Regions from separate parts of the Pseudomonas sp. p1(2021b) genome, predicted to be linked through region 2. Evidence: riboswitches for the same ligand, from Rfam matches in the RefSeq annotation. Region 2 holds a riboswitch; the other holds the start of a gene.
What was found. Region 2 has a riboswitch for cobalamin ahead of K8374_RS13515 (CbtB domain-containing protein). Riboswitches for the same ligand answer to the same signal wherever they lie in the genome.

Region 1: linked by a shared signal. The riboswitch ahead of cobO (cob(I)yrinic acid a,c-diamide adenosyltransferase) and the one ahead of K8374_RS13515 (CbtB domain-containing protein) in region 2 are both predicted to bind cobalamin.

Annotation. Positions count from the first base shown of each region.
Region 1 covers NZ_CP083746.1:1,195,454-1,199,673, reverse strand. The annotation lists gene K8374_RS05615 (cobyrinate a,c-diamide synthase) at 1-1,198, opposite strand, end outside; gene cobO (cob(I)yrinic acid a,c-diamide adenosyltransferase) at 1,195-1,806, opposite strand; cobalamin riboswitch at 1,926-2,150, opposite strand; gene K8374_RS05605 (ADP-ribosyltransferase) at 2,202-4,220, opposite strand, start outside.
Region 2 covers NZ_CP083746.1:2,892,065-2,896,284, forward strand. The annotation lists gene cobN (cobaltochelatase subunit CobN) at 1-30, opposite strand, end outside; gene cobW (cobalamin biosynthesis protein CobW) at 34-1,101, opposite strand; cobalamin riboswitch at 1,200-1,398, opposite strand; cobalamin riboswitch at 1,603-1,823, shown strand; gene K8374_RS13515 (CbtB domain-containing protein) at 1,918-2,103, shown strand; gene K8374_RS13520 (CbtA family protein) at 2,114-2,803, shown strand; gene K8374_RS13525 (cobalamin biosynthesis protein) at 2,821-3,213, shown strand; gene cobM (precorrin-4 C(11)-methyltransferase) at 3,250-4,002, shown strand; gene K8374_RS13535 (DUF1272 domain-containing protein) at 4,046-4,220, shown strand, end outside.

The DNA.
Region 1 (4,220 bases), 1.7 Mb from region 2:
TGCCACGCCCACCGTTGGGGCTTTGCCCACGGGCGATCGGCTCGAGCGTGGTCGTGGTCAGCGAATGATGGTAGGTATGGCCACGCAAGGTGCCTTCGGGCAGTTCCACCGCTTGCAGGGCCAGGGCTGCCAGGCGCTTTTGCATCACCGCCTCGCCCGGCAGCAGGCCGAGCAGCTCAGCCCGCTCGCCGGCCACGTCGGTCAGGGCGTCGAGCAGGTAGAGCATGCCGCCGCATTCGGCCAACAAGGGTTTGCCCTGGGCGTGGTGGGCGCGGATCGCCTCCAGCATCGGCGCGTTGCCGGCCAGGGCGCGGTGGTGCAACTCCGGGTAGCCGCCGGGCAGGTAGAGGCTGTCGACCGGCGGCAGCTCAAGGTCATGTACCGGTGAGAAGAACAGCAGTTGCGCCCCCAACCGGCGCAGCAGGTCGAGGTTGGCCCCATAGGTGAAGGCGAAGGCTTCGTCCCGGGCGACGCCGATACGCACGCCGGCCAAGGTCGCGGCGCTGGCCGCAGGCACAGGTGCGTCGAACGCCACCGGTGGCGGCAAGGCGGCGTCACAGCTGGCACCCAGGGCATCGGCGGCAGCATCCAGGCGCATGTCCAGGTCGTTGAGTTCGCTGGCCTGGACCAGCCCCAGGTGGCGGCTGGGCAGCTCGATGCCGCGCTCGCGGGATAAACCGCCGTACCAACGTAGGCCCTCGGTCAGGCTGCCTTCGAGCAATTGTGCGTGGCGCAGGCTGCCGACCCGGTTGGCCAGCACCCCGGCAAAGGGCAGGTCGGGCTGGTAGCGCGCCAGGCCCAGGGCCAGGGCGCCGAAGGTCTGGGCCATGGCGGTGCCATCGATCACCGCCAGCACCGGCACGCCGAAATGACGTGCCAGGTCAGCGCTCGACGGGGTGCCATCGAACAGCCCCATGACCCCTTCGATCAGGATCAAGTCGGCCTCGCCCGCCGCCTCCCAGAGCAGGCGCCGGCTTTCCTCGGCGCCGATCATCCACAGGTCGAGCTGGTACACCGGTGCGCCGCTGGCGCGTTCGAGGATCATCGGGTCGAGGAAGTCCGGCCCGCACTTGAAGACCCGGACCTTGCGGCCCAGGTTGCGGTGCAGGCGCGCCAGGGCGGCGGTGACCGTGGTCTTGCCTTGGCCTGACGCGGGTGCCGCGATCAGCACCGCCGGGCAGTGCCGGACCTGGTTCATAGCTCCACGCCCTTCTGGGCGCGGATTCCGGCCTGGAAGGCATGCTTGACCATGCCCATTTCGGTGACGGTGTCGGCCAGCTCGATCATCTCCGGCTTGGCGGCACGGCCGGTGACGATCACGTGTTGCATCGGCGGGCGCGCCTGGATATCGGCCAGTACCTGGTCGAGGTCAAGATAACCGTGCTTGAGGGCGATGTTCAGTTCATCGAGCACCACGAACTGCAGCGAAGGGTCCTGCAGCATCTGGCGCGAAACCGCCCAGGCGGCTTCGGCGGCGGCGATGTCGCGCTGGCGATCCTGGGTTTCCCAGGTAAAGCCCTCGCCCATCACGTGGTAGCGCACCTGTTCGGGGAAGCGGCGGAAGAACAGCTCTTCGCCGGTGCTGTTGCGCCCTTTGATGAACTGCACCACGCCACACTGCATGCCGTGGCCCAATGCGCGGGCGAGCATGCCGAAGGCCGAGCTGCTCTTGCCCTTGCCGTTGCCGGTGAGCACCAGCAGCAGGCCACATTCGTTGGGGGCATTGGCGATACGTTCGTCGATGATCGCCTTCTTGCGCTGCATGCGCGCCAGGTGACGTTCGTCGCGCTCGGTGGAATCGCTCATCAGGGTTCTCCGCAGGCTGTCACCGCGCACGGGCGACGACAGGTCGATAGGCAGGCAGCCGGAGAACGCGCAGGAGCCGTGGCAGACGCGCCACGGTGCACCGCGCATCACCCTCCGTGATGCCGTTGGCAGTGACAGGCCGGTCTCCGGGCTCGTGAGCGAGGCCTTGGGCCCCTGTACCGCGCGCCTTCCCGGGGCATGTCCCCAGTGGCCCTGCGCGGCCTTTGACTCACCTACCGTTGCGGGGGCAGCGCCGGGATCGCGCCTTCGCTGGCGCCCACCGGCTTCCCAGTTTCACCCTGCCCAGCGTTGGCTGGCAGGGCACCTGAAACACGTCGCGAAGGTTAGAGGGTTGGATCGGGAGCGTCAAATGAAGCGAGGCCCCGATACCCCAATCATGGCCCGAAGAAACGCTCTACCAGATGTGGCGCTCCCAGCCGTTCGAGATAGGCGCCTCTGTCGAACGGGTCACCGCTACGCAGGTCGTATACCGGGCCGCCTTGAGGCTTGCTTACCTGCCTGAGTCTGACCTTGACGAACCGATAGTCGACACCGACGATTTCAGAGACTTCGTCGATCTGGAAATACGTTCCCGGCAGGAACAGCGTCTCGACTTCATAGCCATGGGCAGAGAGCGGCGCGATCTGCCTGCCGCTGCGGTAGCGACCGGCTGGCAGTTCGAACACTACAGAGGTGTCGTCGAAAACGCCCTCCAGGCCGCGACTCGAAAGCTTGTCCGGATCGGCCGAGAACTTACGAATGATGTAGGGGTTTTCGGTAAAGGACGTCAGGTCGGTGTTGACCAGAATATCCCCTTCGCTGAAACGCCCGCTGCGAAAGTGCACGCCACTGGTACCGCGCTCGCCGCACCCCCCTCGATACAACGGAACCTCGGCATCGGCAGGCAGTCGCTCCAGGGAGTCGGCCAGTTTGTCGAGATAGCTGGCTTCGTCTCCATAGCTGAAGTTGCGCACCCCCTGACGCAGGTAATCATTGATGGAGTCATCCATGGTGTAGGTATCGATCAGGTGATTCTTGAAGCGGCCATCATGCTTGTAGGTGTAGGTGGAGGCGCCATGGTGGTCGATATAGTCGAACCCTTCATCGTCCACCAACGGCTCGGCATCGCTCGCCAGCTCGGGGATGTCGAGCTGCTCGAACAGGCTTTCCTGGCGGGCCATGGCGGTGTCGGACAGAAACTCGCTGCGCTGCTCATCGGTGAGCATGTACTCATCCCAAAAGGCCGACGACTGCTGGGCAAGCCCATCCCCTGGCGCGCCTCCCGCGAGGCGCGGCGGGCCCAGCAACTCCCATTCGCCCGCTTCATTCAGACGCACGGGGCGTATCGGCGCGAAGGCGAAGGGGTTGTCGGGGGGCACGATGAGCCAAGTGTTCAGCTCGGTGCTGTAGCGCACGCGATACGGCAGGCCTTGCAGTTCGATCCAACTCTCGCCCTTGGGGCCCAAGTGGATGCCGCGCAACATCTGGCGGCCTTGTGGCAGGCCATACAGGATTTCGTTGGCTTGCTGGTCTTGCAGCCAACCTTGAGGCTCGGCAAGCGGTTGCCAGTCAGCCAGCGATACGCCCGTTTCATGAAATGCCGCGCGATAGGCCAGGGTGGCATAGCTGGCACCGAAGCCGAGCTCGATCATGTTCAACGCGGCGAAGATCGAATCGATGATGGCGCCGCGCAGGGCATCCTGCCGTGCCGTACGGCTGCGTGCATGGGTTGCAGCATCCACATCCAGCCAGACCTTGGTCACCGACGCCGCCAGCAATGCCAGGCTGATACCGGGCGACAAGGGCACCAGCAAGGCGCTGACCTTGATGAAGGCGGCCAGATAACCGGTGAGCATGGCCTTGCGCAATTGCTGGTTATCGACCATCAACCCGGCGTTGCGGCGCATGTCGCTCCTGGCATCCTCCTGCAGCTGGGTGAACAGCTTGCGACTGCCCGCTGTGCTGGATTGCCGGAGCAACTGCAAGGCCGCGGCATCGCTGGAGCTGTCGGCCAGCTGGCGCAGGGCATCCTCAGTCGCTTCAGGCCCATCGCCCAGGTGCGCGTCAGCGATCGCCGCGCTCCTGAGCCGCTGCATGCCTTCGGTCGTGGCCGCCCAGCTACGCAACCAGCGCGCCATGGCCAGCTCCGAGGCGAACCCGCGCAAGGCCTGCTCGTCATACGGCATGTACAGCCACACGCGCCCATCGGCTGGGCGCAGGATATACAGGCAAGCCCTGCCCACACTCGGGCGATAGACACTGAGCGTGGTTTCCCCTTCTTCCGTCACCGTGCGCAGCAGCTCCAGCGTCGGAATAGGCGCCGAGGACGCGAGCACACTCGAGACGAGGGCGCGAATCTGCCTGGCATCCTGCGCCGTGAGCCTCCCGTCCCGCTCGGCCTGCTTGCACTGGGC
Region 2 (4,220 bases):
GCCGCCGGGCTGGGTCCGCAGCAGGTGCATGGGTCAGGCGCCCAGGGCCTGGCGCAGGCGCGCTTCCAGCTGCGCGGCGTCCAGGTCCTGGCCGATCAGCACCAGGCGCGTGACGCGTGGCTCGTCAGCGCGCCAGGCACGGTCGAAGTGCTTGTCGAAGCGGGTGCCGACGCCCTGGATCAGCAAGCGCATGGGCTTGCCGGGGATGGCGGCGAAGCCCTTGGCGCGCAGGATGCCGAACTCCACCACCAGTTGGGTCAGGGCGTCGAGCAGCAGGCTCTCGTCCGCCTCCGGCAGGTCGATGGAAATGGAGTCGAAGGCATCGTGGTCGTGATCGTCGTGGTCATCGCCGTCGTGATGGGCATCATGGTGGGTACGGCGACCGTCGATGTGCGCCTCGGCCTCGGCCCCCACGCCAAGCAGCACCTCAAGCGGCAGGCGGCCGCTGCTGGCCTCGATGACCTTGACCGCCGGCGGCAGCTCCTCCAGCACCTCGGCACGGACCTTGGCCAGGCCTGTAGCATCGATCAGGTCAGCCTTGTTGAGCACCACCAGGTCGGCGCTGGCCAGCTGGTCGGCGAACAGCTCGTGCAGGGGCGACTCATGGTCCAGGTTGGGGTCGAGCTTGCGCTGGGCATCCACCTGATCGGGATAGGCCGCGAAGGTGCCGGCGGCCACGGCCGGGCTGTCGACCACGGTGATCACGGCGTCGACGGTGCAGGCGTTGCGGATTTCCGGCCACTGGAAGGCCTGTACCAGTGGCTTGGGCAAGGCCAGGCCGCTGGTTTCGATGAGAATGTGGTCCAGGTCACCGCGGCGTGCCACCAGTTCACGCATGACCGGGAAGAACTCCTCCTGCACGGTGCAGCACAGGCAACCGTTGGCCAGTTCGTAGACACGGCCACTGGCCTCCTCCTCGGTGCAACCGATGCTGCATTGCTTGAGAATTTCGCCATCGATGCCCAGTTCGCCGAACTCGTTGACGATGACCGCGATACGCCGGCCCTGGGCGTTATCGAGCATGTGCCGAAGCAAGGTGGTCTTGCCCGAGCCGAGGAAGCCGGTGACGATGGTGACGGGGAGCTTGGCCAGTGTTTTCATGTCGCGATGCCCTTGGCAGGATGGCGCGGGCATGCAGGACGAAAGCCTCGGCCTTGTCGGTCGGGCTCGTTCGCCACCGGATCACCCCGCCCGGTTGAAAGTCGAAAACGTCACGAGGCAGGTCTCCTGGCTTGCACCGTACCGGCCGGAGCCGGTGGAGCGACGCCTTCCCGCGCAGGGCGCAGTGGCTGTGTCGATCCTGTTCAGTGCCTACAGTTGCGGGGGCAGCCGCGGCTTGGACCGCGTTCCCGTCTTAGCTGCGGCCGACGCCGCAGAACCTCGAAGCGGCAAGGCTACGCAGTGGTGGGTAGGCGGTCAACCATCAGCGCAGTATTCCCTCCATCTCCATAGAGAATGGATTTTGTGGGGGCGGCGCACTCTCGATGGGAGCTGGCGATAGCCTGCGATGGGCTGCAAAGCAGCCCCAAGCCCTCAAACGCTGGAACCCCTCCAGACTCAGCGCCTTCGACACCAATTGACGGAGCATCGGCCGCATGCTTTGCTTGCACCTTGCGTTCAGGTGCCCCCTCGGGGGTGAAACGGGAAACCGGTGCGTCGCAGGCCCCAAGGGGCCAGACAAGGCCGGTGCTGCCCCCGCAACGGTAAGCGAGTGCGCGTCTTGACCACTGTGCCGCGTCGTATGGCATGGGAAGGTGACGCTGTCCAGGGAGCCTGCCTCCTCCTCGCCAGCCCGGAGACCGGCCTGACGACGAATGAACACCCCGCGGTGGGCGGGTGCTGTCGTGTGCCCTGGGCAAACCCTGCCCAGGCGTGACGCCCGTGCCCGTCGCCCCTAAAAAAGCAGAGGAACGCGTCATGTCCGTCACCAGTGCCAAACACAGCATCGCCACTCCCGTCAGCCTCAGCCAGCGCGTGCTGCTCGCCATCGGCGCCAGCCTGCTGGGCCTGTGCCTGGTCTACTTCGCCGGCTTCTCGCACATCGAGGCCGTGCACAACGCCGCCCACGATACCCGCCACAGCGCCGCCTTCCCTTGCCACTGAGTACGCCTGCATGATCAAGCGCATTGCCCGCACCGCCGGCTTCAGCGGGTTGCTCGCTGCCCTGCTGCTTACGCTGTTGCAGAGCCTCTGGGTCACGCCGCTGATTCTCCAGGCGGAAACCTACGAGAACAACGCCCCGAGCGCCGAGCACCACGCGCATGACGATGGCGTGGCCGCCCACACCCACGACGCCGAAGCCTGGGCCCCTGAGGACGGCTGGCAACGCCTGGGGTCCACGACCGGTAGCAACCTGGTGGTGGCCGTCGGCTTCGCCCTGGTCCTTGTCGCGCTGTACAGCTTGCGCGAACCCCGCACGTTGGGCACCGGAGCCTTGTGGGGGCTGGCCGGCTTTGCGGTGTTCTGCCTGGCGCCCACCCTCGGGCTGCCGCCGGAACTGCCAGGCACTGTTGCGGCCGACCTGGGCCAACGCCAGGTCTGGTGGATCAGCACGGCGGCTGCCACCGCCGTGGGCTTGGCGCTGGCAGTGTTCGCCCGGCATTGGCTGTTCAAGGCGCTCGGTGTGGCCTTGCTTACAGCCCCCCATCTGGTAGGCGCCCCTCAGCCAACCGTCCATGAGAGCCTGGCCCCCGAGGCCCTGGAAACCCAATTCAAGCTTGCCTCCTGGTTGACCAATGCGGCCTTCTGGCTCGCGCTCGGCCTGCTCAGCGCCTGGCTTTATCGTCGTTCCAGCCAGGCCTGATGACTCGCCCTCCCGTGTTGCCGGCGTTCTACGCCGGCTTCGGCTGTCGCAAAGGCTGCCCGGCCGACCACCTCGAGCGGCTCCTGCGTGACGCACTGGCTGCCCATGGCCTGCAACTGGCGCAATTGCGCGGCATCGCCAGCATCGACCTCAAGGCCGAAGAAGCCGGGTTGCAGGCACTGGCCAGCCGCCTCGGGCTCGCCCTGACGCTGTTTCCGTCCGTACAATTGCACGCCTTCGAACCATTGCTCAGCCATCGCTCTGCCGCCGCATTCAACCACAGTGGCTGCTGGGGGGTCGCCGAAAGTGCAGCATTGGCGCTGGCCGCACAAAAACAAGGGACGCCCCGGTTGCTGGTGCCACGCCAGGTAGGCGACCGGGCTACCGTTGCCCTGGCGTGCAGCCGATAATCGCTGCTCCTTATTGCCCTACTGCAAGGACTTCCCATGACGGTCTTCTTCATCGGTGCCGGCCCCGGCGATCCGGAATTGATCACGATCAAGGGCCAGCGCCTGATCCGTCAGTGCCCGGTGATCATCTATGCCGGCTCACTGGTGCCCGCAGCCGTCCTGCAGGGCCATAATGCCCATACGGTGATCAACAGCGCCGAACTGCACCTCGACCAGATCATCGCAGCCATGCGCAACGCCCATGAACAAGGCCAGGATGTCGCCCGCGTGCACAGTGGCGACCCGAGCCTCTACGGGGCGATCGGCGAGCAGATCCGCCACCTGCGCGAGCTGGGTATCGACTACCAGGTCATCCCAGGCGTCACGGCCACCGCCGCCAGCGCCGCCCTGCTCGGCTGCGAGCTGACTTTGCCGCAAGTGGCGCAGACGGTGATCCTCACCCGCTACGGGGACAGCTCGCCCATGCCCGCGGGCGAGCAACTGGCCGACCTGGCCCGGCACCGCAGCACCCTGGCGATCCATCTGGGTGTCAAGCACCTTGAACGTATCGTCGCCGAGCTGTTACCCCACTACGGCCCGGATTGCCCGGTTGCCGTGGTGCACCGCGCCACCTGGCCGGACCAGGACTGGGTGCGTGGGACCTTGCAGGATATCGTCGCGCTCACGGCAGCCAAAGGCTTCCGGCGCACGGCATTGATCTTGGTGGGCCATGTGCTGGGCGACACTCCATTCGCCGAGTCGGCCTTGTACCGGGCCGGGCACGCTCACCTCTATCGACCCTTGGGCTGAAGCCCAAGATCATTCCTACAAAAAACAATATGAGGTTACACAGATGCTCGAACTGCGCCCCAACTGCGAATGCTGCGACATCGACCTGCCAGGCGACAGCCCGGACGCAAGGATCTGTTCCTTCGAATGCACCTTCTGCCGGGCCTGCGACGAGGCGCATTTCCAGGGACGTTGCCCGAATTGCGGTGGCCAACTGGCCCCCCGGCCACCTCGAGTCG